4 regions of the Streptomyces sp. AB3(2024) genome follow, and region 1 is predicted to be linked to each of the others. Evidence: riboswitches for the same ligand, from Rfam matches in the RefSeq annotation. Region 1 holds a riboswitch; each other region holds the start of a gene.
What was found. A riboswitch is a leader RNA that binds a small molecule or an ion and turns the genes downstream of it on or off. The one in region 1 is predicted to bind cobalamin.

Region 1 (5,733 bases):
TTGTCGGTGATGGCCTGCAGGGTCCGGTCGAGCTGGGTGAGGACCGCGCCGGGCGGACCGCCCAGTTCGAACAGCAGGGAGCGCAGCATGTTGCGGATGGAGGCCATGGCCGCGGCCGCCTGCAGATCGTGGCCGACCACGTCGCCGATGACGAGCGCCACGGCGCCGTCGGGCAGGGGGATGGCGTCGTACCAGTCCCCGCCGAGTGCGTTGGGCTCGGCGGCGGGCCGGTAGATGGCGGCGGCGGCGAAGGGTCCCAGGTCGGGCAGTGTCGGCAGCAGGAGGCGCTGGAACTGCTCGGAGGAGGCCCGAACCCGTTCGAGGAGGCGGACGTTGTCGATCGCGATGCCGGCGGCGCGGGCGAGGGCGACGACCATGTTCTCGTCGTGGACGTCGAAGGCCCTCCCGTCGCTCCGCTCGGACAGGTAGAGGTCTCCGTAGGTCTCGCCGCGGACGCTGATGGCCACGCCGAGGAGGGTGCTCATCGGTGGGTGGCCGGGCGGGAACCCCACCGAGGACGGATGGGCGGAGATGTCGTCGACCCGCAGCGGCTCGGGGTGGCGGATCAGGTATCCGAGTACGCCCAGGCCGCGGGGGAAGCCCACGTCGGCCAGGGCCGCGCGTTCCTCCTCGGAGAGGCCGACGGCGATGAACCGCGCCAGCCGCTCGCCGGAGTCGTCCAGTACGCCCAGTGCCCCGAAGCGGGCGCCGACCAGCTCCATGGCAGTGGTCACGATGCGGTTCAGCACCGCCGGCAGCTCCACCTCCCGGGTGATGTCCAGCACCGCGCCCAGCAGGCCCTCGATCCGGGCCCTCGCCGCGGTCAGAGCCTGCAGCCGCTCTTCGATCCGGCCCAGCTCGGCTTCCAGGCGCAGCAACGGGTCGGGCCTGGGAGGCCGCTTCCCCCGCTCCCACTCCCTGCCGCCCGGCATCACGACCGCCCGGTGGACCGGGACACGAACCTCTGCTCCCGCCCACCGCACCCGGCGCCGTACGCCACCGCGGCGGCATGCCTGCGAGCCGGTGCCCGTCCCGCGTCCCTGGGGCCCGCCCGGTGCTCGCGCCGGATCCGGTCATCAAGCCGCTCAAGCGATCGGTACACCCACGGACTCCTGACACGACCGTGCAACGGCCCACAGGATGGCCCGCCGACGGCGCGGCACCGGAGTATTGCGCCGAAAGCGGCATGTCGCGGGCGATCAGCGCGCTCGCACCCCCGTCCTGTCTCATTTCGCCGTCCGGATGAGGGACGGGGCTCGCCGCTGAGCGATCTTCCGCCCTAGGGTGGCCGGTGCAGCTGGTTCGCCCCGTCCGCCAGGCGGGATGCGTCGTAAGAGGGAACCCGGTGGGAATCCGGGACTGCCCCGCAGCGGTGAGCGGGAACGACCGCCGTCATACGCACTGGGACCGGACAACGGTCCTGGGAAGCGACGGCCAGTAGGTGCCCGCCGGGAGACCGGCAGGCGTGCCCGCGAGTCCGAAGACCTGCCCGTTGCCCGCACGCGGACGATTCCCGTGCGGAGATCCCGGTGACCTCGTGGGCGGGTCGGCGTACACGACGAGCGGCACGTGTGGTGTTTCCCCGCGACGTGGTCCGCGCGTTCTGTCGTTCCTTCGCGTCCGCGTCCCCTCACCGGGACGTTCAGGACACATCTCGCGAAGGAGAGTTCCGTGACAACGAAGCCCACGGCCGCGGCAGCACGAGCCACCGTGTACGGCTACCCCCGTCAGGGTCAGAACCGCGAACTGAAGAAGGCCGTCGAGGGCTACTGGAAGGGCCGCGTCACCGCCGACGCCCTGCGGCGCACGGCCGCCGGCCTCCGCCGCTCGAACTGGCGGCAGCTGGCCGACGCGGGCATCACCGAGGTGCCGACCGGCGACTTCTCGTACTATGACCACGTCCTGGACACCAGTGTCATGGTCGGCGCCGTCCCCGGGCGGCACCGCGCGGCGGTCGCCGCCGACGCCCTCGACGGCCTCTTCGCGATGGCCCGCGGCACCCAGGACGTCGCCCCGCTCGAAATGACCAAGTGGTTCGACACCAACTACCACTACCTGGTCCCCGAGCTCGGCCCCGACACCGTCTTCACCGCCGACTCCACGAAGCAGGTCGCCGAGCTGAAGGAGGCCCTCGCGCTCGGGCACACGGCCCGCCCCGTCCTCGTCGGCCCCGTCACCTACCTCCTGCTGGCCAAGCCCGCCCCGGGCGTGGCCGCCGACTTCCGGCCGATCACCCTCCTCGACCGGCTGCTGCCCGTCTACGCCCGGGTCCTCGCCGATCTGCGCGCCGCCGGCGCCGAGTGGGTCCAGCCGGACGAACCGGCCCTGGTCCAGGACCGCACCCCGGCCGATCTGAACGCCGCCGCCCGCGCCTACCGCGAGCTGGGGGCGGCCACCGACCGTCCGAAGCTGCTGGTCGCCTCGTACTTCGGCCGGCTCGGCGGCGCCCTCCAGGTGCTCGCCGCCGCCCCCGTCGAGGGGCTGGCGCTGGACTTCACCGACGCCGGCGCCGCGAACCTCGCCGACCTCGCGGCCGTCGGCGGACTGCCCGGCAAGCGGCTCGTGGCGGGCGTGGTCAACGGCCGCAACGTCTGGATCAACGACTACCGGAAGTCCCTGGCCACCCTCGGGACCCTGCTGGGCCTCGCCGGCCGGGTCGACGTCGCCGCCTCCTGCTCACTGCTGCACGTCCCGCTGGGCGCCGCGGCCGAGCGTGACATCGACCCGCAGATCCGGCGCTGGCTCGCCTTCGCCCGGCAGAAGACGACCATCGGCTCGTTCCCGCAGACCGACGAGCTGCGCCTCGCCCGCGCCGACCTGCGGGCCGGCCGGATCGACACGGCCGCCTACGAGGAGCGGATCAAGGACGAGATCCGCGAGGCCCTCTCCTTCCAGGAGAAGACCGGGATCGACGTCCTGGTGCACGGCGAACCCGAACGGGGCGACATGGTGCAGTACTTCGCGGAGCAGCTCACCGGCTACGTCGCCACCCGGCACGGCTGGGTGCAGTCCTACGGCACCCGCTACGTCCGCCCGCCGGTCCTGGCCGGGGACGTCTCCCGCCCCGAGCCGATGACCGTGCGCTGGACCTCGTACGCCCAGTCGCAGACGGCCAAGCCGGTCAAGGGCATGCTGACCGGCCTGGTCACCATGCTCGCCTGGTCCTTCGTGCGCGACGACCAGCCCCTCGGGGACACCGCCCGCCAGGTGGCGCTCGCCCTGCGTGACGAGGTGGGCGACCTGGAAGCGGCGGGCACCCCGGTCATCCAGGTCGACGAGCCCGCCCTGCGCGAGACCCTCCCGCTGCGGGCCGACACCCTCCGACGCCACGAAGGGGACCTGGTCACCAGAGCGTCGGCCACCGGCCTCCGACGCGAGGGCCGCGCGGGGCGGCCCGTCCGGCGCCCCGGCCGATGGGGGTGAATCGTCATTTAAGATTCAGTTCGGCCGTAGGGCTGTGGCCCGTCACCCCGCGCGGCGGCTGCGCAGCGGTCGGATCCGCCGGCCGAGCAGAGCCACCCGTGTCAGGGCCCCGGTCCGGACGGGGCCACATGACGCCGATCACGAAGATCCCGGGCATCGCGTGACCGCCGGAGTGCGTCCCGGCGGCGTGCGGCGCCCAGCCCACCCGCCGACGAACAGAAGACCCCCAGGGAGAAGTGAGGTATGCCGGTGCTTTGCGTCGGAGGCATGATCGGAATCGGCAAGACGAGTGTCGCCGAACTGCTCGCCAAGGAGCTGGGCAGCGAAGTCTTCTACGAGAGCGTCGAAGACAATCCGATCCTCCCGCTCTTCTACACGGCGAGCCCCGAGGAGATCCAGGCGAACCGCTACCCCTTCCTGCTCCAGCTCTACTTCCTCCAGACACGGTTCGCCGCGATCAAGGAGGCGTACAAGCAGGGCGACAACGTCCTCGACCGGTCCATCTACGAGGACTGGTACTTCGCCAAGGTCAACCACGACCTGGGCCGGATCAGCTCCCTCGAAATGCGGGTGTACGAGGGGCTGCTCAACGAGATGATGCGCGAGATCGACGGCCTGCCGTACCGCAAGGCACCCGATCTCATGGTGTACCTCAAGGCCGACTTCGAGACGGTGCTGCACCGCATCGGGCTGCGGGGCCGCGATTTCGAACAGGACGAGAGCCTCGTCGAGTACTACCGCACGCTGTGGTCCGGCTACGACGACTGGGTGCACAAGCACTACTCGGCCAGCGAGGTCCTCGTCATCGACATGAACCACACGGACGTGGTGCACAACCCCGAGGACGCGGCCCGCGTGGTGCGGGAGGTCAAGGAAGCCCTCGGGCAGCGGGGCTGAGGACCCTTTCGTCAGACGTGGTCGGCGGGCGGCGGACTCAGTCGGCGACCGAGTGCGGATCGTCGAGTTCGTGCAGCCCTGCCGGGTCCACGTCCGTCAGCACCTCCCCCGCCGCCGTGACGAATCGCTGTGCGTGGCCCCGGTGGACACACAGGAGTTGGTCCCGGACGGCGGCCCGGTCCCGGTACACCGCCAGTGCCACACCGTACTTGCTGCTGTGGCCCGCCATCGCGGTGTCCGCGCTCCATCCCGTGCCGTCGTGGGCGGACCACCACAGCTGTTGGCCGGCGGGGTCACGGTGGACGCACATCAGCCTGCCGTCGAAGACGGCGAGGCCGATGTTGCTCCGGGTGCGGAGCCCGGGCAGGGCTCCTTCGGAGGTCCAGCCGGCGCCGCGCAGCCGGCTCCAGTGGATCGCGCCGTCGCTGGGGTTGCCGTGCAGCAGGTGCAGGGCGCCGTCGTACGCGGCGAGCGCCGGGGACCTGGTCGTGGCGCAGCCGGGGACGGGTTCGGGAGGGGTCCAGGTGCGGCCGTCGCGGCTGATGGTGACCATGATCCGCTGGCCGGCGTCGGCGTAGGCGAGGTGGAGGGCGTCGCGGAAGACGGCCAGCGCCGGGCCGTAGACGCTCTCGGCGGTCGGGACCGGCCGGTCCGGGCTCCAGGTCTTGCCGTCGTACGAGGTCAGGGCGATGCCCCAGTCGCCCGAGCCGCCGCGGTGGGCGCAGTACAGCCGGTCCTGGAACACAGCCAGGGCCGGGCTGCCCAGGGTGTGGTGGGCGGGCAGGGGCCGGTCGTCGGACCAGCCGCCGTCCGCGCGGTGCAGGGTCCACCACAGGTCGGGGTCGTCGCCCCGGCCCTGGTAGAGGCAGTACAGGTCGTCGCGGAAGACGGCCAGGGCGGGGGTTTCCGAGGCGTAGCGGGCAGTGAACGGTGTGTCGGCTCCCCAGCCCGTGCCCGTTTCGAACACGCTGAACCACAGGCCGGTCTCGCTCGCCGGTGCGTCGAGGGCCACCGGGGCCAGGAGCGTGGGCGCGGCCCACGGCGAGCGCAGCTCGCACCCGGTGCCCCGGGCGGCGGCCCGGATCCGTTCGGCCCGTCCGGCCAGCCGCGCACCGGCGGCTTCGGCGACGGCCGCGGGCAGGGCTCCGGCGAGCACGTCCTCCACGAGGCCGGGGAAACCGGTGACGGGCCCGCTGCCGTCCGGGGGCGCGAGGAGGTCGACGGACCGTTGGTCGAGGCGGAGGGTGAAACCCCACTCCAGCGGGCGAACGGCGACGGCCGCCCCCACCGCTGCGAGTTCCTCGCCCGCCCGTTCCGCGCGTTCCACGGCCTTGGCCGACGGGGCCTCCGCGCCGAAATCCGGTGCCGTGCCGTTCTCCCGCCCGGGGGCGGCGCCTTCGATCGCCATGCTGT
Region 2 (5,733 bases), on a different contig from region 1:
CGCCGCGCCGCGAAGGCGGTCGCGCCGACCGTCTCCAGGGCGCTGTCGACGCGCAGTGCGTCTCCCGGGCCGTCCTGTTCCCAGAACCGTCTGTGCGGGCTGCGCCCCATGGCGACGACCTCCCGGACCGTCAGGCCCATTGCGCCGGCGCCGTCCTGGGGAACGGCAGCCACCTTCCGGGCCCGCTCCTTGACGCTCAGCGAGCCCGCGTCCCTCCCGTCGAGGAGCACGCGGCCGGCGGTGGGCCGCAAAGTGCCGTAAACACAACGCAGCAGCGTGGTCTTGCCACTGCCGTTCGGCCCGACCACGGCGACCGTCTCCCCCGGCCGGGCGGTCAGGTCGACTCCGCGCAGCAGCTGCTGCCCGTCGATCTCGTAACGCACCGCCTCGACGGTGAGTTCCACCGAACCCCCCGTCATCCGCCCACCACCCCCTCGCCGCGGCCGGACCTGCGCAGCATCCACAGGAAGAACGGCCCTCCCACCAGAGCGGTGACCACGCCGACCGGTATCTCCTCGGGCGCGGCCGCCGTACGGGCCAACAGGTCGGCCAGCGTCAGGAACACGGCCCCGCCCAGCGCGGCGACGGGCAGCAGCGCCCGGTGCCCGGCTCCCACCACCATCCGGGCGGCGTGCGGAACCATCAGCCCGACGAAGCCGATCGCCCCGCTGGAGGCCACCAGCACCCCGATGACGAGGGAGGTGAGCACGAACGCGGCGGCCCGGAACCGGCCGGTGTCCAGCCCGAGGGTGTGCGCGCCCTCCTCCCCCGCGAGCAGCAGGTCCAGGGGCCGGGCCAGGGTGACGAGCACACCGGTCCCGACGAACAGCGCGGCCGCGGGCAGGGCCAGTTCGTCCCAGCGGGCCCCGCCCAGGCCGCCCAGCGTCCAGAACAGCACCGAGCGCATCTGGTCGGGGCTCGCGGACAGTACGAGCACCAGGCTGGTCAGGGCGGAGAGCACGTACTGCACGGCGACTCCGGCCAGGATCAGCCGGCCGGTGGTCATGGTGCCGCCCCTCCGGGCCAGGGCGTAGACGGTGACGAGCGCGGCCATCGACCCGGCGAACGCGGCGAGCGGCACCCCGGCCCCGCCCGCGACCCCTGCGGCGCCCGCGCCGGCGGCCGTACCGAAGACGATGACGAGCACGGCCCCCGCGGAGGCGCCCGAGGAGGCGCCGAGCAGGAAGGGGTCGGCGAGCGGGTTGCGCACGAGGGCCTGGAGCACCGCGCCGGCGACGGCGAGTCCGGCGCCGACGACCGTGCCGAGCAGGACGCGCGGCATGCGGACGTCCCACACGATGGAGGCGAAGGCTCCGCCCTGCGCGTCCGGTCCGGCCAGGACGAGGTCGAGGACCCGGCCGGGGGCGATCCGTACGGGCCCCAGGGCGAGCCCGGCCACCGCCGAGGCCGCCAGAACGGCGGCGAGGATCAGGAGGACGGCGGCGGTCCGGCGGCGCCTCACGCGGCGTCGGGGTGCAGTTGGCGGCCCAGGGACTCGACGGCGTCGGCGACGCGTACGCCGAGCACGGCGGAGGAGAGCGGCAGCACGACGAACCGCCGGTTCTTGACGGCGGGAACCTGAGCCAGCGCCGGGTCGTTGAGCAGGCGCTGCTTCTTGGACTCCACGGTGGTGCCGCCGTAGTCGTAGATGAGGACGACCTCGGGCTTGCGCTCGATGACCTTCTCCCAGGACACGTCGCCGAAGGTGTCGTCGAGGTCGGCGAAGACGTTCGTGCCTCCGGCGAGGGTGACGATCTCGTTGCCGATGCCCTTGCCGCCCGAGGTGAAGGCGGAGCCCTCGCCGGAGTCGTAGACGAAGACGGGCGGCCTCGGCGCGTCCTTCAGACGTGCGGTGACGGCGTCGACGCGGCGCTGCTCGTCCTCGACGAGGGCCGCTCCGCGTTCGGGCACGCCGAAGGTCCGGGCGACCTCGGTGATCTCGGTCTTCAGCTGGGCGAGGCCGACCGGGCCCCGGGTGCAGTACTCCACGCTCAGCCGGGAGCCGATGCCGGACCGGGCGAGCCCTTCACGGTCCCGGCCCTGGCCCTTGTCGAAGGCGCTGGCGTAACCGCCGTACACGAAGTCGGGGTCGGCTCCGAGGAGCACCTCCTTGGAGGGGTATTCGCCGGCCAGCACCTTGATCTTGTCGTAGGCGGGCCGGTAGGCGGGGAGCACGGAGTCGTCGAGGTAGGCCGTGCCGACCATCCGGTCCTGCAGTCCGAGGGCCAGCATGATCTCGGTGGCGTGCTGGTTCATGGTGACGGCCCGCTCGGGCGGGGCCTGGTAGGTGCTGGTGACACCGCAGTTGGTGACGGTGTACGGGAACCCGGGCGCGGGCCGCGCTCCGGGGCCGGGCCGGGCCGCACCGGCGGGTCCGTCGGCCGGCCCGCCGCACGCGGCGAGCGGAACCAGGAAGGCGAGGGCGGCGATGGAGCGCAGGGTTGCGCGGGAACGCGACATGGCGAGGCCTCTCCGGGGGATCCTCGTCCCCGGTCGAAGTGAAGAGGCGGCGCGTCAGTGTCTGACTCCCGGGGCCCGCGGGTGGGCGGAGCTCCGGTCACAGTGGCGGGACCGCACCGGATTCACACCGGTTTCCTGTCCTGCGCCGCCTGGGACAACCCGCACAAGTCTGCCAGATGCCCCCTTTCCCCCGAACGGGGGTCCACAGGTCCAACGCAGCCGGCCGCCACCGCGCTCCACGCACGAACGGCAGGGGACGACAGGAGTCGCGCCTGTGACCCGACCCGCGGTTTCGCAGACCGCTGCCACACTGTTTCCGAGCCTGCTCCGACCTCGACTGAGGCGACTGCCGCCGATGCGACCCCCAGGGAAGGGTGACGAGCCGGATCGCGACACTCCGAACAATCCTGTAGAGCGCTGCTGTTGGAGGCCTGACCGTTCCACTGTTCCGGAATCCCCCCTGTCATATGCCTACCGTCGCCCCGCCTGCGGGTCTACGGTGCTGTCACCGGACCATCCCGGGCCGGCGCCCCCCCCGGCTCCCCACGGGAGGGGCGCCGCGCGCCTGGTGCCAGACATCAGCGGTCCACATCCCGGACCCGCCGACGGGTCGGGGTGCGCTGCTACTGCGGCCATCCCTCGTCGCTCATGCACTGCCGGAACGCCCGGTCCCTCTGTGTCGCCGTATACCCGTTGGCGAGCCGGTCAAGGGTCGCGTCGCCGCTGCCCTGCCCATCAGGCCAGGCCCGGGCAGCCTGCTCAGCGCAATGCGCGTGCGCCTCGAGCCGGGTCGCGGCCACGGCTCGGCCGTTTCCACCGCCACGCTCAGTGTTCACCGCAGAGACCGCGTCGCGCCCGTCCCCGCCGGCCGTCCCGTTCGGGCCTTCAGGCCCTTGCGGACCCTGAGGGCCGAGCACGATGGGATACGCCGAGCATCGCGTCCGGTCGGCGGCAAGTGCCGGCATCGGCGCCCTCGGCGAGGCCGCGGCGTGCAGCCTGCGGGTCGGCAGGGTTGCAGCGGGTCCGGGTATCCCGGCGCGGTGATCAGGCCCCGGTTCCGCCCCACAGGTCGCGCATTCGCAGCCGCTCCGGGACCCGGAGGCGGGCGGGGCGAGCGCGGGGATCGGACTCGCGTTTCGCTTCCACGTTCCGGGTCCGGCCTCGCTGTCAGTGGTGGCGGATAGCGTGGACGTATCATCCGCGAGCAGTTCCTGACTTGCGGGGACGCTGCGGGCTGCAGCTGCACGGCGCCGCCCCGCCGGGCCCTTCAGGGCACGAGAGACCGGTGGGGCGGGGCGCTGTCGGGCGGGGGACCTCCTCGCCCCTGACCCAGACGCCGGAAACACGGCGAACGCCCAGCCGGGAGAAGGCTCCCGCCTGGACGTTCGTCGGTGTTCGTGCAGGTGACTCTTGCAGGGGCGGCAGGATTCGAACCTGCGGCCTACGGTTTTGGAGACCGTTGCTCTGACCAGCTGAGCTACACCCCTTCGGTGGGACCAACCATGGCACGCCGGGCCACGAAGATCCACTGAATTCGGGTGTCAACTCGGGGAAAGTTCGCGGCGGCCCGGCGGGAACTTTCCCCGACACTCCCGAACCCAACAGGCCCAGCAGGCGAAAACGGTCACAAGTTACCTCGACGCGTGTAGTGACTTGGCAGGCATTCAACAGTAGAACTTGTTCTCACTCCATCGAGAGTGAGGAAGGTCGCATGAGTGACAAAAGCCTGCACAGCAAGGTATCCAAGGGTGTGTCACGCCGTGGATTCATCGCTGGAACCAGTTCCATTCTTGGAGCCCTGGCCCTGGCGGTCAACACCATCCCGGCCCGAGCGGAAAGCGCCACCGGGGCGGCCGCCGCGAACGCGCCCATCGACTCCGGGGCCCATGTTCCGGCCCTCGTCATCGGTACCGGCTACGGCGGCTCCGTCGCGGCGCTGCGGCTCGCGCAGGCCGGGGTCGACGTGCACATGATCGAGATGGGCATGGCCTGGGACACCCCCGGAAGCGACGGCAAGATCTTCGCCAACACCACCAGGCCCGACTACCGTTCGTACTGGCTCCGCACCAGGACCAAAGCGCCGCTCAGCAACTTTCTCGGCTTCCCCATCGACAAGGACGTCCCCCGGTACACGGGCATCCTCGATGCCGAGGAGATGGGCGGGATCATCGTCTACCAGGGCCGCGGCGTGGGCGGCGGTTCGCTGGTCAACGGCGGCATGGCGGTGACGCCCAAGCGGCAGAACTTCGCAGCGATCCTGCCCTCGGTGGACGCGGAGGAGATGTACACCACCTACTACCCGCGCGCCAACGCCGGGCTCGGTGTGGGTCTGATCGACCCTGCCTGGTTCGACACGGTGGACTGCTACCAGTTCGCCCGGGTCGGCCGCAAGCACGCCCAGCGCTCCGGCTTCCCCTTCGTCTTCGTCCCGGACGTCTACGACTGGGACTACATGAAGCAGGAGGTCGCCGGCACCGTCCCCAAGTCCGCCGTCGACGGCGAGATCCTCTACGGCAACAACGCCGGCAAGAAGTCCCTCCAGAAGACCTACCTCGCGGCCGCCCGGGCGACCGGCAAGGTCGCCGTCTCCCCGCTGCACCGGGTCACCACCGTCTCCCCCTCGGCCGGTGGCGGCTACGCCGTCGGCATGGAACAGATCGACACCACCGGGGCGGTGGTCGCCACCAAGACCGTCACCGCCGACCGGGTCTTCTTCGCGGCGGGCAGCGTCGGCACCAGCAAGCTCCTGGTCAGGCTGAAGGCCACCGGCGCGCTGGCCGACCTGAACGACGAGATCGGCAAGGGCTGGGGCGACAACGGCAACGTCATGTGCGGCCGGGCCAACCACATGTGGGACCCCACGGGCAATGTGCAGGCCGCCATCCCCTGCGGCGGCATCGACAACTGGGACGCGGGCGGCGCCTTCGCCGAGGTGGCCCCGCTGCCCACGGGGATCGAGACGTACGCCTCCTTCTACCTCTCCATCACCAAGAACCCCAACCGCGCCGAGTTCACCTGGAACGCCGCCGCCGGCAAGGTCGACCTGAACTGGCAGACCGCGTGGAAGCAGCCCTCCATCGACATGGCGAAGAGCATCTTCGACAAGATCAACTCGAAGGAGGGGACGATCTACCGGACCGACCTCTTCGGCACCAACAAGATCTGGGGTGACCACCTCACCTACCACCCGCTCGGCGGCGCCGTGCTGAACAAGGCCACCGACAACTACGGCCGCCTGCGCGGCTACACCGGCCTGTACGTGATCGACGGAGC
Region 3 (5,733 bases), on a different contig from region 1:
CGCCTTCGGGCGGATGAGTTCGACGAGCCTGCGGCGGCCGGCTTTCCGCAAAGCGGCCGGGGACCCGTGGCGCTCGAGGAGCCAGGTGACGGCCGGGTGGTCCAGTCGGGGCCCGAGCACGCGCTCCAGCGACGGGTGGAACTGAGTCAGCAGGCCGCGTATCCGGTTGCTGGTGCGGGTGGCTTCTGCGGCGAGGTCCTGGTCGAAGCCGGTCAGCACCGTGAGCTCGGCGGTGATCTCGTCGGTCAGCTCCAGCGAACGCAGGATGTGCGGCATCGTCCGGGCCGCGTCCGCGATTACCGCGGCGTCCTTCGCATCGGTTTTCGCCTCTCCCGGGTAGAGGTCGGCGATCCGCCGCATCGCGAGTCCGGGCAGGTAGGCGACCTCGCAGCCCGCGTCCCGGGCGACGGTCAGCGGCAGAGCCCCGATCGAGGCGGGCTGATCCACGATCACCAGCACGGTGCCGAACTTGGCCTTGAGCTTGTCGAAGACGGCCCGCAGTTTCGGTTCGCTGTTGGGCATCGGTTTGTCGAAGACCTTCTTGCCCGCCGGGGTCAGCCCGTGGCCGTGGTGAGCTGTCTTGCCGACGTCCATGCCCAGGAAGACGCCCACATCGCCGGTGTCTAACATCGCACCTCTCCAGGGTGGTTGACCGTGCTGGCCTCGGCGTTGGCACCGCGCTCGCGCATCCACGTTATGCAGACCTGCCGCCCGCGTACTGCCCGGCATTGCGCCGGACCGGACGGTGGCCGGGTCTCTCATCAGGGCCTGCACTTCCCCGGCCGCGATCACACCCCGCGGGTACGGGAACTGCTCGACCAGGTGGGCCTGGGCACCCGGGCGGCCGACGCGCTCCCGCGCAACCTCTCCGGCGGCCAGCGCCAGCGCGTCGCCATCGCCCGGGCCCTCGCCGTCGAACCGGCCGTGCTCATCCTGGACGAGGCGGTCGCCGCGCTCGACGTTTCCGTCCAGGCGCAGATCCTCAACCTGCTGGCCGACATCCGGGAGCAGACCGGGATCGGCTTCCTCTTCATCACCCACGACCTCGGGGTCGTCCGGTGCGTGACCGACGAGATCGTCGTGATGCGGCACGGGGCCGTCGTGGAACAGGGGAGCACCGAGGGGGTGCTCGCGGCTCCGAGCCACCCGTACACCCGGCTGCTCCTGGAGTCCGTGCCCCGACCGGGGTGGGATCCGGAGGCCATCGCCGCGGCCCGACGGGCGCTGTAGGGGCGTCGGCCACCCGGGCGGAGCGGGCCGGCTCCCGGCCGGGCCGGCTCCCGGCCGGGCCCCGCGCCCGGTCCGGTCAGACGCCGGGCCGGACGCCGGCGGCGATCGTACGCATCAGCGCGCGCAGCACCGGACCGGGATCCACCTCGGAGCCCAGTGACTCCGCGGCGGCCAGGCCGTCCACGGCCGCGGCCACCGCCTCGCCCAGCGGGCGGGGGTCGACGTCCCCGCCCCGCTCGTCGGCCAACACCCCGAACAGCGTGACGAAACAGCCCCGCCAGCGGGAGTACTCGGCTTCCAGGGACTCCCGGACCCGCGCGTCGTTGAGGGCGTGCCAGTGCAACGCCGAATGCAGGTGGGAGAGTTCCGCGCCCTCGGGCCGGGACAGCAGCTCCAGCACCCGTTCGGAACGCCGCTCGAACGAGCCTTCCCCGGAGACGGCCGCCTCCAGGGGGTGGATCCACTCCGGGCGGATGTCCGCGATGACCGCCAGGACGAGATCGGTCCGGTCCTGGAAGTGGTAGTGGCACATCCCGTGCGACACGCCGCACAGCGCCGCCACGTTGCGGGTGGTGAAGCGTTCGCTCATGCCTCCGGCGAGGAGGGTCCGTGCGGCGGCGATCAGCCGTGCCCGGGTCTGCTCGCCCTTCGCGGAGACCCGGGGTCGTCCCGCGCGGGCGGGGGGTGTGGTCGGGGCCGGAGAGCCCTGTGCGGAAGGTGCCATGGCGTCACTCTAACGAGGCTCCAGGCCGCGACCTGGGGCTTTTCCCGATCCTCCGGAACGACCTTGTCCAAAGTATTGACCGAGCGCTTGGCCAGTTTTACCTTTCGGGTCAACCCCGCTGCCAGGCGGGGGAGTTGGCATCCCCCAAGGAGACCCCATGAGCGATCACGCATTCCGGCCGCCCGCCCAGGGCATGGACCGGCGCAAGTTCCTCGCCGCCGCCGGTCTCACCGCCGCCGCCGCGGCCACCGCGCTGACCGCGGCCGAGGGGCGCGCCTCGGCGGCGCCCCGCCCCGCCCGCGCGGCGGCGGGAGCGTTCAGCGTGCCGATCGAGGACGTCCGCCACACCCGTACCTGGATGGCCTGGCCGGACAGCACCTCCATCTGGGGCGGCAGCCTCAGCGGGGTCCAGTCGGACATCGCGCTCATCGCCCGCACCATCGCCAAGTACGAGCCGGTCTACATGTGCGCCAACTCCGGCAGCGCCGCCAGGGCCCGCCAGCTGTGCGGCTCGACGGTCACCGTCGTCACCACCATCCCCGTGGACGACTGCTGGATGCGCGACAGCGGCCCGGTCTTCCGTACCGACGGCGCCGGCGGACTGGACGCGGTCGGCCTGAACTTCAACGGCTGGGGCAACAAGCAGACCCACTCCAAGGACGCCCTGGTCGCCGGGCGGATCGCCTCCTACGTCGGCGTCCCGTTCACCGCCGCCGGCCTGGTGGGGGAGGGCGGCGCGGTCGAGCAGGACGGCGCCGGCACCCTGATGGCGACCCGCAGCAGCCTGGTGAACCGCAACCGCAACCCCAACGCGTCGCAGGCGCAGATCGAAGCCGCGCTGTGCGCCGCCTACGGCGCCTCCAAGGTGATCTGGTTCGACGGCGTGACCGGCCAGGACATCACGGACGACCACGTCGACGCCACCTCGCGCTTCCTCGCGCCCGGGAAGGCCCTCGTCCAGATGCCGTTGGCCTCGGACAACGACGCCTACGCCAAGGACGCGCGCCAGCAGTTCCAGGTCCTGTCCGGGGCGACGACCGCGGGCGGTGCCCGCATGACCGCCGAGAAGCTCCAGGGCCCCGACTACAACCTGATCCGCTCCACCAACCGGGACTTCCTCGCCTCCTACGCCAACTACTACGTGTGCAACGGCGCCGTCATCAGCGGCCAGTTCGGCGACACCCAGGCCGACGCGGCGGCCCGGGCCACGCTGACGCGCCTGTTCCCGGGCCGCGTCGTCGAACGGCTCAACATCGACCGCCTCGGCACCGGTGGCGGCGGCATCCACTGCGTCACCCAGCAGCAGCCGGTGCCGTAACGGCCCCACCGCCCGACGGAGCGCGGCGCCCGGCCCGCGACCCCGCGGCCGGGCACCGCGCTCACGCGCCCGCGCGGCCGCCGTGGAGACCGAGGTCCCGGCGGAGCGGATCGCGGTGGGCCGCGGGGCCCGGCTCGCCCCGCTATCCCTCCAGCAGGCCCGGGACCCGGCGCGGCCGCCCGTCGGCGTCGATGGCGACGAAGGTCAGGCGGGCGGTGGCGACTTCGGTGGCCGGGCTGGTCGTCGCGTTCCAGCGTTCCGCGGTGACCCGTACGGCGACGGTCATGGAGGTCCGGCCGGCGCGGTCCAGTGTGGCGTGGACGGTGAGGAGGTCGCCCGCGCGGGCGGGGGCCAGGAAGGTCATGCGGTCCACGGACACCGTCACGGCGGGACCGTCGGCATGGCGGCCCGCGGAGGCGGCGGCCGCGTCGTCGATCAGCTTCATGACCACACCGCCGTGGATGGTCCCGTAGAGGTTGGTGTCGTGCTCGCTCATGATGTGGGCGAGGGTGACACGGGAGTCGGCAGATGACTTGTGGGCCCGGGTGCCCGTGGTGATGTCCGCGGTCACGGAACTCTCCTTCGCGAGTCGTGCGGATGCGGTCCCGACGGGCCGGACGCGGACGCGCAGGAGCGGCGGGCCGCGCGAGGCGCCCGCTGCCGCCGGCCCGCCCACGAGGCCATCGGGATCTCCGTACGCGGTCTTCGCGTACGGGCAGCGGCAGGTCTTCGGACTCACGGGCACACCTGCCGGCACTCCTGCTTCCGCCGGCGGGCACCTACTGGCCGTCGCTTCCCAGGACCGTTGTCCGGTCCCAGTGCGTATGACGGCGGTCGTTCCCGCTCACCGCTGCGGGGCAGTCCCGGATTCCCACCGGGTTCCCTCTTGCGACGCATCCCGCCTGGCGGACGGGGCGAACCAGCTGCCCTCACACCTTAGGGGCGTCGCCGCGCCCCGCGCACGGCGCCCGGGGCACCACCGACCGCCGATGGAGCGCCGTTCAGTGCGGGCGCGCCCCGGTGGTGGGCGGACGGGGGAGTACCCGCGCGATGACGAGGGCTACGTCGTCGGTGGCGTCACGGTGACGCAGGGCGGCCAGGAGGCGGTCGCAGGTCGCCTCCGGGGGGAGATCCGGATCGGCGAGGAGGCTGAGGAGCAGGTCGAGGCGGTCGTCCAGGGCCTCGTCACGGGTTTCGACGAGACCGTCGGTGTAGAGGACCAGCCGGTCACCGGGCAGCAGGTCGAGGACGGTGGACGTGAACCCGGCGTCGCCGAGGCCGCCCGCGCCGAGCGGCACCCCGGCCGGAAGGTCGGCCAGCGCCGGCGCCTGCCCCGACCTGACGACGACCGGGGGCGGGTGGCCCGCGAGGGCGACGCGGCAGCGCGAGCGGTGCGGGTCCCAGGTGGCGTAGACACAGGTCGCCATGGTCCCGTCGAGTTCGGCGGTGATGTGGTCGAGGTGGCGCAGGACCCGTGCCGGGTCGAGACCGAGGTCCGCCAGGGTACGGGTGGCCGTGCGCAGTTGACCCATGGTGGCGGCGGCGTGGACACCGTGTCCCATCACGTCGCCGACCACGAGGGCGGTCTTGTCCCCGGGCTGACGGATCGCGTCGAACCAGTCGCCGCCGATCCCGCTGGCCGCCACCGCGGGCTGGTAGCGGTAGGCGATCTGGAGACCGGCGGCACGCGGCGGGGGGTGGGGGAGGAGATGTCGCTGGAGGGTCAGGGCGGTGTCGGTGGCGTGCTGGTACCAGCGGGCGTTGTCGATGGCGATGGCGGCGCGGGTGGCCAGCTCGCCGGCCAGGGTGACATCGTCCTGGTCGAAGGGGAGCGGATTGCGGGTGCGCAGGAGGCCGACGGCGCCGAGGACCTGTCCGCGGGCGGTCAGCGGTACGGCCAGGTAGGAGTGCGCGCCCTCCCGGCGGAGGAGGTCCGCGGCGGCCTCGTCGCGCGCGATGCGCGCCAGGTCCGCCCCGGTGATCCGCGGCACCAGGACGGGGCGCCCGGTGCTCACGCAGCGGGTGACCAGGCGCTCGGCCGGATACGTGGTGCGCTCGCCCACCGGGTCCGCGGCGCGGACGGCGTCCGTCCCGTAGGACGTCGCCACCGCGAGGGCCATGAAGAGCGCCTGCCCCGTCCGGGGTCCGGGCGTCGTCGCCACGCCGCCCCCCAGCACGGAGTCGAGGACGTCGACCGAGGCGAGGTCGGCCAGGTCGGCCACGACGAGGTCGGCGAGCTCGCGGGCCGTGCGCTCCAGGTCCAGGGTGGTGCCGACGGTCACCGACGCCCGGGCGATGAGGCCGAGGCGCCTGCGGGCCTCGGTGGCCTCCCGGGCCGCGCGGTAGCTGTCGGTGACGTCCACGACCGCCAGGGCGACACCGATCACCCGCCCGCCGGGGTCCTCCAGCCGGTAGTACGAGCCCGACCAGGCATGCTCATGGTCCGGGTCCGCGGGTGTGC
Region 4 (5,733 bases), on a different contig from region 1:
CTCCTCGCCATCGTCGCGGGCGGCTGGGTCGCCGAGTCCTCCTGGGCGGAGTTCTTCACCCTGGAGAAGGAGACCCTGGTCATCTGGATGATCGTCTACGGCTTCATCGCCTCGGTGCTGCCGGTGTGGCTGCTGCTCGCACCGCGCGACTACCTGTCCACCTTCATGAAGGTGGGCACGATCGCGCTGATGGCGGTCGGCGTGGTCGTCGCGGTCCCGACGCTGAAGATGCCCGCGGTCACCGACTTCGCCACGCGCGGCGACGGCCCCGTCTTCGCCGGCTCGATGTTCCCCTTCGTCTTCATCACCATCGCCTGCGGGGCGCTGTCCGGCTTCCACTCGCTGGTCGCCTCCGGCACCACCCCGAAGATGATCCAGAAGGAGACCCAGGTCCGGGTCATCGGCTACGGCGCGATGCTCACCGAGTCCTTCGTCGCGATCATGGCCGTGATCGCCGCGTGCATCATCGAGCCCGGCCTGTTCTTCGCGGTCAACTCCCCCGCCGGGGTCATCGGCACCACCGTCCAGACCGCCTCCGAGGCCGTCACCCACTTCGGCTTCGCCATCACCCCGGACGCCCTCGCGCAGGCCGCGAAGGACGTGGAGGAGGCGAGCCTGCTGTCCCGTACGGGTGGCGCGCCGACCTTCGCACTCGGGATGTCGGAGATCTTCTCCTCCGTCATCGGCGGATCCGGCATGAAGGCGTTCTGGTACCACTTCGCCATCATGTTCGAGGCCCTCTTCATCCTGACCACGGTCGACGCGGGGACCCGCGTCGGGCGGTTCATGCTCCAGGACACCCTCGGCAACGTGCACAAGTCCTTCAAGGACGTCAGCTGGAAGCCGGGCGTCTGGCTGGCCAGCGCGATCGTGGTCGGCGGCTGGGGCTATTTCCTGTGGGTCGGCGTGAAGGACCCGCTGGGCGGCATCAACCAGCTCTTCCCGCTGTTCGGGATCGCGAACCAGCTGCTCGCCGCGGTGGCCCTGGCCGTGTGCACCACGCTGCTGGTGAAGTCGGGGCGGCTCAAGTGGGCCTGGGTCACCGGGGTTCCGCTCGCCTGGGACGTGGCCGTCACCCTCACCGCGAGCTACCAGAAGATCTTCTCCGATGACGTGAAGGTCGGCTTCTTCGCCCAGCGCGACAAGTACCAGACCGGCATCGACGCGGGGAAGGTGCTGCCGCCCGCCAAGAGCATGGACGACATGCACACCGTGGTCACCAACGCCACGGTCGACGGCGTCCTGTCGGTGCTGTTCGCCGTCCTGATCCTGATCGTGCTGGCCGACGCGGCCCGGACCTGCCTCAAGGCCGTCGCCGACCCGGACTCCGTACGGCTCTCCGAGGTGCCGTGGACCGAATCGAAGATCGTCGCCCCGGCCGGCCTGCTGGCCTCCGCCGAGGAGAAGGCCGAGCTCGCGGCGGCCGGCCTCGACTCGGGCGGCGGCCGGGTCAAGGAGCCCGTGGCATGAGCGGGGTCCGCGCGGCGCTGGCCAAGGCGCGGTTCTACGTCCGGGAGTTCTCCGGGGAGGCCGCGTACGACCGGTACGTCGCCCACGCCCGCTCCCACGACCCGGACGCCGAGGTCATGACCCGGCGCGCCTTCGAGCGGGCCCGCACCGACGCCCGCGAGGCGGACCCCCGCGAGGGCTTCCGCTGCTGCTGACCACGCGTGAAGGGCTCCGCCGGTTACCGGCGGAGCCCTTCACGCACCGCGGGTCAGCGCACCCAGTCCTTGAGGGGCTCGGTGTCCAGGGTGATGCCTACGGGGTCCGGGAGCCGGACTTCCCTGCCGAACGGCACCGTACGTACGGTCTCGTAGCGGGCGCCGTCCGGGTCACTGTGGACGAGAAGCCGGCATTTGAGCCGATCGACGAGCAGGTAGACGGAGATGCCGGTCTCCGCGTAGGCGCGCGGCTTCTCGATCCGGTCTCGCCGCTCGGTGCCGGAGTTCCACGAGGTCACCTCGACGGCCATCAGGATCGGGCCCGGGTCCACCCAGTCACCCTGCCCGACGAACGCGTCCTCGTGCGCCAGTACGCCGTCCGGAATGGCACGGCCCTGCCGGTACCGCTCCGCCTTGATTCCCTGCCCCGGGTGCAGCCGGAGCCCCGGGTGGTGCTGGATGCAGATCCGCGTCAACCACTGGATGATCCGCCCGTGGTCCCCGTCCGTCATCGCCCTGCTCCTCAGCACCCCACCGATGAATTCCAGTCGCAGCCCCTCTTCCTCACGGGCTGCCATCCGGGCGAGGTGTTCGAACACTTCGGGCGTCATGTGGGGCCGGTCGGTCATCACGGTCAGGCCTCGCTCGCCTTCCTCGACGGTGCCGGTTCGACGATAGCGCCGGGCACCGTCACGCGTGGCGCACACTCGACGGCATGGACATCGAGATCAGGGCGGCGCTGCCCGTCGAGTACGAGCGGCTCGGGGAGATCACCGGCCGGGCCTACACCGGGGACGGTCTGCTCGACCCGAACGAGGACGACCACTACCTGAACGTCCTGCGGGACGTCGCCGGCCGGGCCGGACACGGGGAGGTGATCGTCGCCGCGCGGGACCACGAGGTGCTCGGAGGAGTGACGTTCGCCGCACCCGGGAGCCCCCTCGCCGACATCGCGGGCCCCGGCGAGGCCGAGTTCCGGATGCTGGCCGTGGCCGCCGAGGCGCGCGGGGCGGGGGTCGGGGAGGCGCTGGTGCGGGCCTGCGTCGACCGGGCGCGGGCCCTGGACGGGGTGTCGGCGCTGGTGCTGTCCACCCAGCCCGCCATGCTCGGCGCCCAGCGGATCTACGCCCGCCTGGGATTCGTACGCACTCCGGAGCGGGACTGGGCGCCGATCCCCGCGCTGACCCTGCTCACGTACCGGCTGGAGCTGTAACACCACGCTCAGCAAGGTGCCGACACAACATGTGGGGGGTCACGCATCGGGGCGCCCCCACATGTATGCTCATCCTCGCTGTCGCCGCAGGGGAATCCGGTGTGAATCCGGAACTGTCCCGCAACGGTATGACGTGCACCCATTGGTGCATTCCGCAAGTCCGAGGACCTGCCGGCAGCGCGCCCGGATCGACCGAACCGGGTAGAGACACGTCCGGGCCTCGCGGTTGGGCCGGTGGACGCCGTGCGGCACGTCGCGCCTTCCCGTGCGCCCGCATGCGCCCGCCCGCGCCCCCGCCGATGACCGGGCCGAGCGAGGGAGAGCTCCCGCCGTGACCATCGCGCCTTCTGCACCGCGCGCCGAGTCCACTTCTGGCGACACCACCGAAGGCCCGGGGGCCGCGCTGCTGCGTACTCTCACCGAGCTGACCGTCGACCTCCCCGACACCGACCCGGGCCGGGTCGCCGCCGCCGCCCTGCGCGGGCGCAGCGCCGTCGCGGACGAGGCCGAGCTGCGGGGGCTGGCCACCGAGGCCTCCGCGGGCCTGATCTCCGAGGACCCGGCGTACTCCCGCCTCGCCGCCCGCCTGCTGACGCTGGCCGTCGCCGACGAGGCCGCGGGCCAGGGCTCGGGCTCCTTCGCCGAGTCCGTCGCCGTCGGCCACCGCGAGGGCCTGATCGCGGACCGCACCGCCGAGTTCGTCGCCCTCCACGCGGCCCGTCTGAACTCCCTGGTCGAGCACGCGCTCGCCGAGGGCGCGGACGACCGCTTCGGCTTCTTCGGCCTGCGCACCCTGCACAGCCGCTACCTGCTGCGCCACCCGATCACCCGTCAGGTGATCGAGACCCCGCAGTACTTCATGCTGCGCGTGGCCTGCGGCCTCGCCGAGAACGACACCGTCCAGGCCGTCGAGGAAGTCGCCTCCCTCTACCGGCTGATGAGCCGCCTGGACTACCTGCCGTCCTCCCCCACGCTCTTCAACTCCGGCACCCGCCACCCGCAGATGTCCTCCTGCTACCTGCTGGACTCCCCGCTGGACGAGCTGGACTCGATCTACGACCGCTACCACCAGGTCGCCCGCCTCTCCAAGCACGCCGGCGGCATCGGCCTGTCGTACTCCCGCATCCGGGCCCGCGGCTCCCTGATCCGCGGCACCAACGGCCACTCCAACGGCATCGTGCCGTTCCTGAAGACCCTCGACGCCTCCGTCGCCGCCGTGAACCAGGGCGGCCGCCGCAAGGGCGCCGCCGCCGTCTACCTGGAGACCTGGCACGCGGACATCGAGGAGTTCCTGGAGCTCCGCGACAACACCGGTGAGGACCAGCGCCGCACCCACAACCTGAACCTGGCCCACTGGGTGCCGGACGAGTTCATGCGCCGCGTCAACGCCGACGCCGACTGGTCGCTGTTCTCCCCGGCCGACGTCCCCGAACTGGTGGACCTTTGGGGCGACGAGTTCGACGCCGCCTACCGCAAGGCCGAGGCGTCGGGCCTGGCCCGCAAGACCATGCCCGCCCGCGACCTGTACGGCCGGATGATGCGCACCCTCGCGCAGACCGGCCAGGGCTGGATGACCTTCAAGGACGCTTCCAACCGCACGGCGAACCAGACCGCCGAGCCGGGCACCGTCGTCCACTCCTCCAACCTCTGCACCGAGATCATCGAGGTCACCAACGACGGCGAGACGGCCGTCTGCAACCTCGGCTCGGTCAACATGGGCGCCTTCGTGGTGGACGGGGACATCGACTGGGAGCGCCTGGACGAGACCGTCCGCACGGCCGTGACCTTCCTCGACCGCGTGGTGGACATCAACTTCTACCCGACCGAGCAGGCGGGCCGCTCCAACTCCCGCTGGCGGCCGGTGGGCCTGGGCGCGATGGGCCTGCAGGACGTCTTCTTCAAGCTGAAGATGCCCTTCGACTCCCCCGAGGCGAAGGCCCTGTCCACCAAGCTCTCCGAGCGCATCATGCTGGCCGCCTACGAGGCCTCCTGCGACCTCGCCGAGCGCAGCGGCCCCCTCCCGGCCTGGGAGCAGACCCGCACCGCCCGCGGCGTGCTGCACCCCGACCACTTCGACGTCGAGCTGAACTGGCCGGAGCGCTGGAACGCCCTGCGCGCCCGCATCGCGAAGACCGGCATGCGCAACTCCCTGCTGCTCGCCATCGCCCCGACGGCGACGATCGCCTCCATCGCGGGCGTCTACGAGTGCATCGAGCCGCAGGTCTCCAACCTCTTCAAGCGCGAGACCCTGTCAGGCGAATTCCTCCAGGTCAACGGCTACCTGGTGGAGGAGCTCAAGCAGCTCGGCGTGTGGGACGCGCAGACCCGTGAGGCGCTGCGCGAGTCCAGCGGCTCCGTGCAGGGCTTCGGCTGGATCCCGGCCGAGGTGCGCGAGCTGTACCGCACGGCGTGGGAGATCCCGCAGCGCGGCCTGATCGACATGGCGGCCGCCCGCACCCCGTTCCTGGACCAGTCGCAGTCGCTGAACCTGTTCCTGGAGACGCCCACCATCGGCAAGCTCAGCTCGATGTACGCGTACGCCTGGAAGCAGGGTCTGAAGACCACGTACTACCTGCGGTCCCGCCCGGCGACGAAGATCGCCCGCGCCGCCTCCGGCAGCGCCGTCCCGGCCACCGCCACCCCCCTCCCGCAGGCCGTCGACGCCGAGGCGCTGGCCTGCTCCCTTGAGAACCCCGAGTCCTGCGAGGCCTGCCAGTAATGAGCACCACCGACAAGAAGAAGAACCTGCTCGACCCGGGCTTCGAACTGACCCTGCGCCCCATGCGCTACCCGGACTTCTACGAGCGCTACCGGGACGCGATCAAGAACACGTGGACGGTCGAGGAAGTCGACCTG

Region 2: it holds a riboswitch for cobalamin, as region 1 does, so the genes downstream of both, ACEPPI_RS37155 (ABC transporter substrate-binding protein) here and ACEPPI_RS23885 (5-methyltetrahydropteroyltriglutamate--homocysteine S-methyltransferase) in region 1, are expected to answer to the same signal.
Region 3: it holds a riboswitch for cobalamin, as region 1 does, so the genes downstream of both, ACEPPI_RS24070 (acyl-CoA thioesterase) here and ACEPPI_RS23885 (5-methyltetrahydropteroyltriglutamate--homocysteine S-methyltransferase) in region 1, are expected to answer to the same signal.
Region 4: it holds a riboswitch for cobalamin, as region 1 does, so the genes downstream of both, ACEPPI_RS13765 (ribonucleoside-diphosphate reductase subunit alpha) here and ACEPPI_RS23885 (5-methyltetrahydropteroyltriglutamate--homocysteine S-methyltransferase) in region 1, are expected to answer to the same signal.

The regions. Positions count from the first base shown of each region.
Region 1 covers NZ_JBGWAB010000066.1:11,789-17,521, reverse strand. The annotation lists gene ACEPPI_RS23890 (PP2C family protein-serine/threonine phosphatase) at 1-878, opposite strand, end outside; cobalamin riboswitch at 1,332-1,487, shown strand; partial or broken gene ACEPPI_RS23885 (5-methyltetrahydropteroyltriglutamate--homocysteine S-methyltransferase) at 1,672-3,312, shown strand; gene ACEPPI_RS23880 (deoxynucleoside kinase) at 3,667-4,320, shown strand; gene ACEPPI_RS23875 (hypothetical protein) at 4,358-5,728, opposite strand.
Region 2 covers NZ_JBGWAB010000176.1:840-6,572, forward strand. The annotation lists gene ACEPPI_RS37145 (ABC transporter ATP-binding protein) at 1-419, opposite strand, end outside; gene ACEPPI_RS37150 (FecCD family ABC transporter permease) at 416-1,462, opposite strand; gene ACEPPI_RS37155 (ABC transporter substrate-binding protein) at 1,459-2,460, opposite strand; cobalamin riboswitch at 2,495-2,638, opposite strand; tRNA gene ACEPPI_RS37160 (tRNA-Arg) at 2,712-2,795, opposite strand; tRNA gene ACEPPI_RS37165 (tRNA-Trp) at 3,874-3,947, opposite strand; gene ACEPPI_RS37170 (GMC oxidoreductase) at 4,172-5,733, shown strand, end outside.
Region 3 covers NZ_JBGWAB010000067.1:6,883-12,615, forward strand. The annotation lists partial or broken gene ACEPPI_RS24050 (IS110 family transposase) at 1-630, opposite strand, end outside; partial or broken gene ACEPPI_RS24055 (ATP-binding cassette domain-containing protein) at 769-1,230, shown strand; gene ACEPPI_RS24060 (TetR/AcrR family transcriptional regulator) at 1,307-1,954, opposite strand; gene ACEPPI_RS24065 (agmatine/peptidylarginine deiminase) at 2,112-3,272, shown strand; gene ACEPPI_RS24070 (acyl-CoA thioesterase) at 3,415-3,843, opposite strand; cobalamin riboswitch at 3,975-4,211, opposite strand; gene ACEPPI_RS24075 (SpoIIE family protein phosphatase) at 4,274-5,733, opposite strand, start outside.
Region 4 covers NZ_JBGWAB010000025.1:68,369-74,101, forward strand. The annotation lists gene ACEPPI_RS13745 (carbon starvation CstA family protein) at 1-1,470, shown strand, start outside; gene ACEPPI_RS13750 (YbdD/YjiX family protein) at 1,467-1,664, shown strand; gene ACEPPI_RS13755 (Uma2 family endonuclease) at 1,718-2,302, opposite strand; gene ACEPPI_RS13760 (GNAT family N-acetyltransferase) at 2,380-2,877, shown strand; cobalamin riboswitch at 2,940-3,068, shown strand; gene ACEPPI_RS13765 (ribonucleoside-diphosphate reductase subunit alpha) at 3,209-5,596, shown strand; gene ACEPPI_RS13770 (ribonucleotide-diphosphate reductase subunit beta) at 5,596-5,733, shown strand, end outside.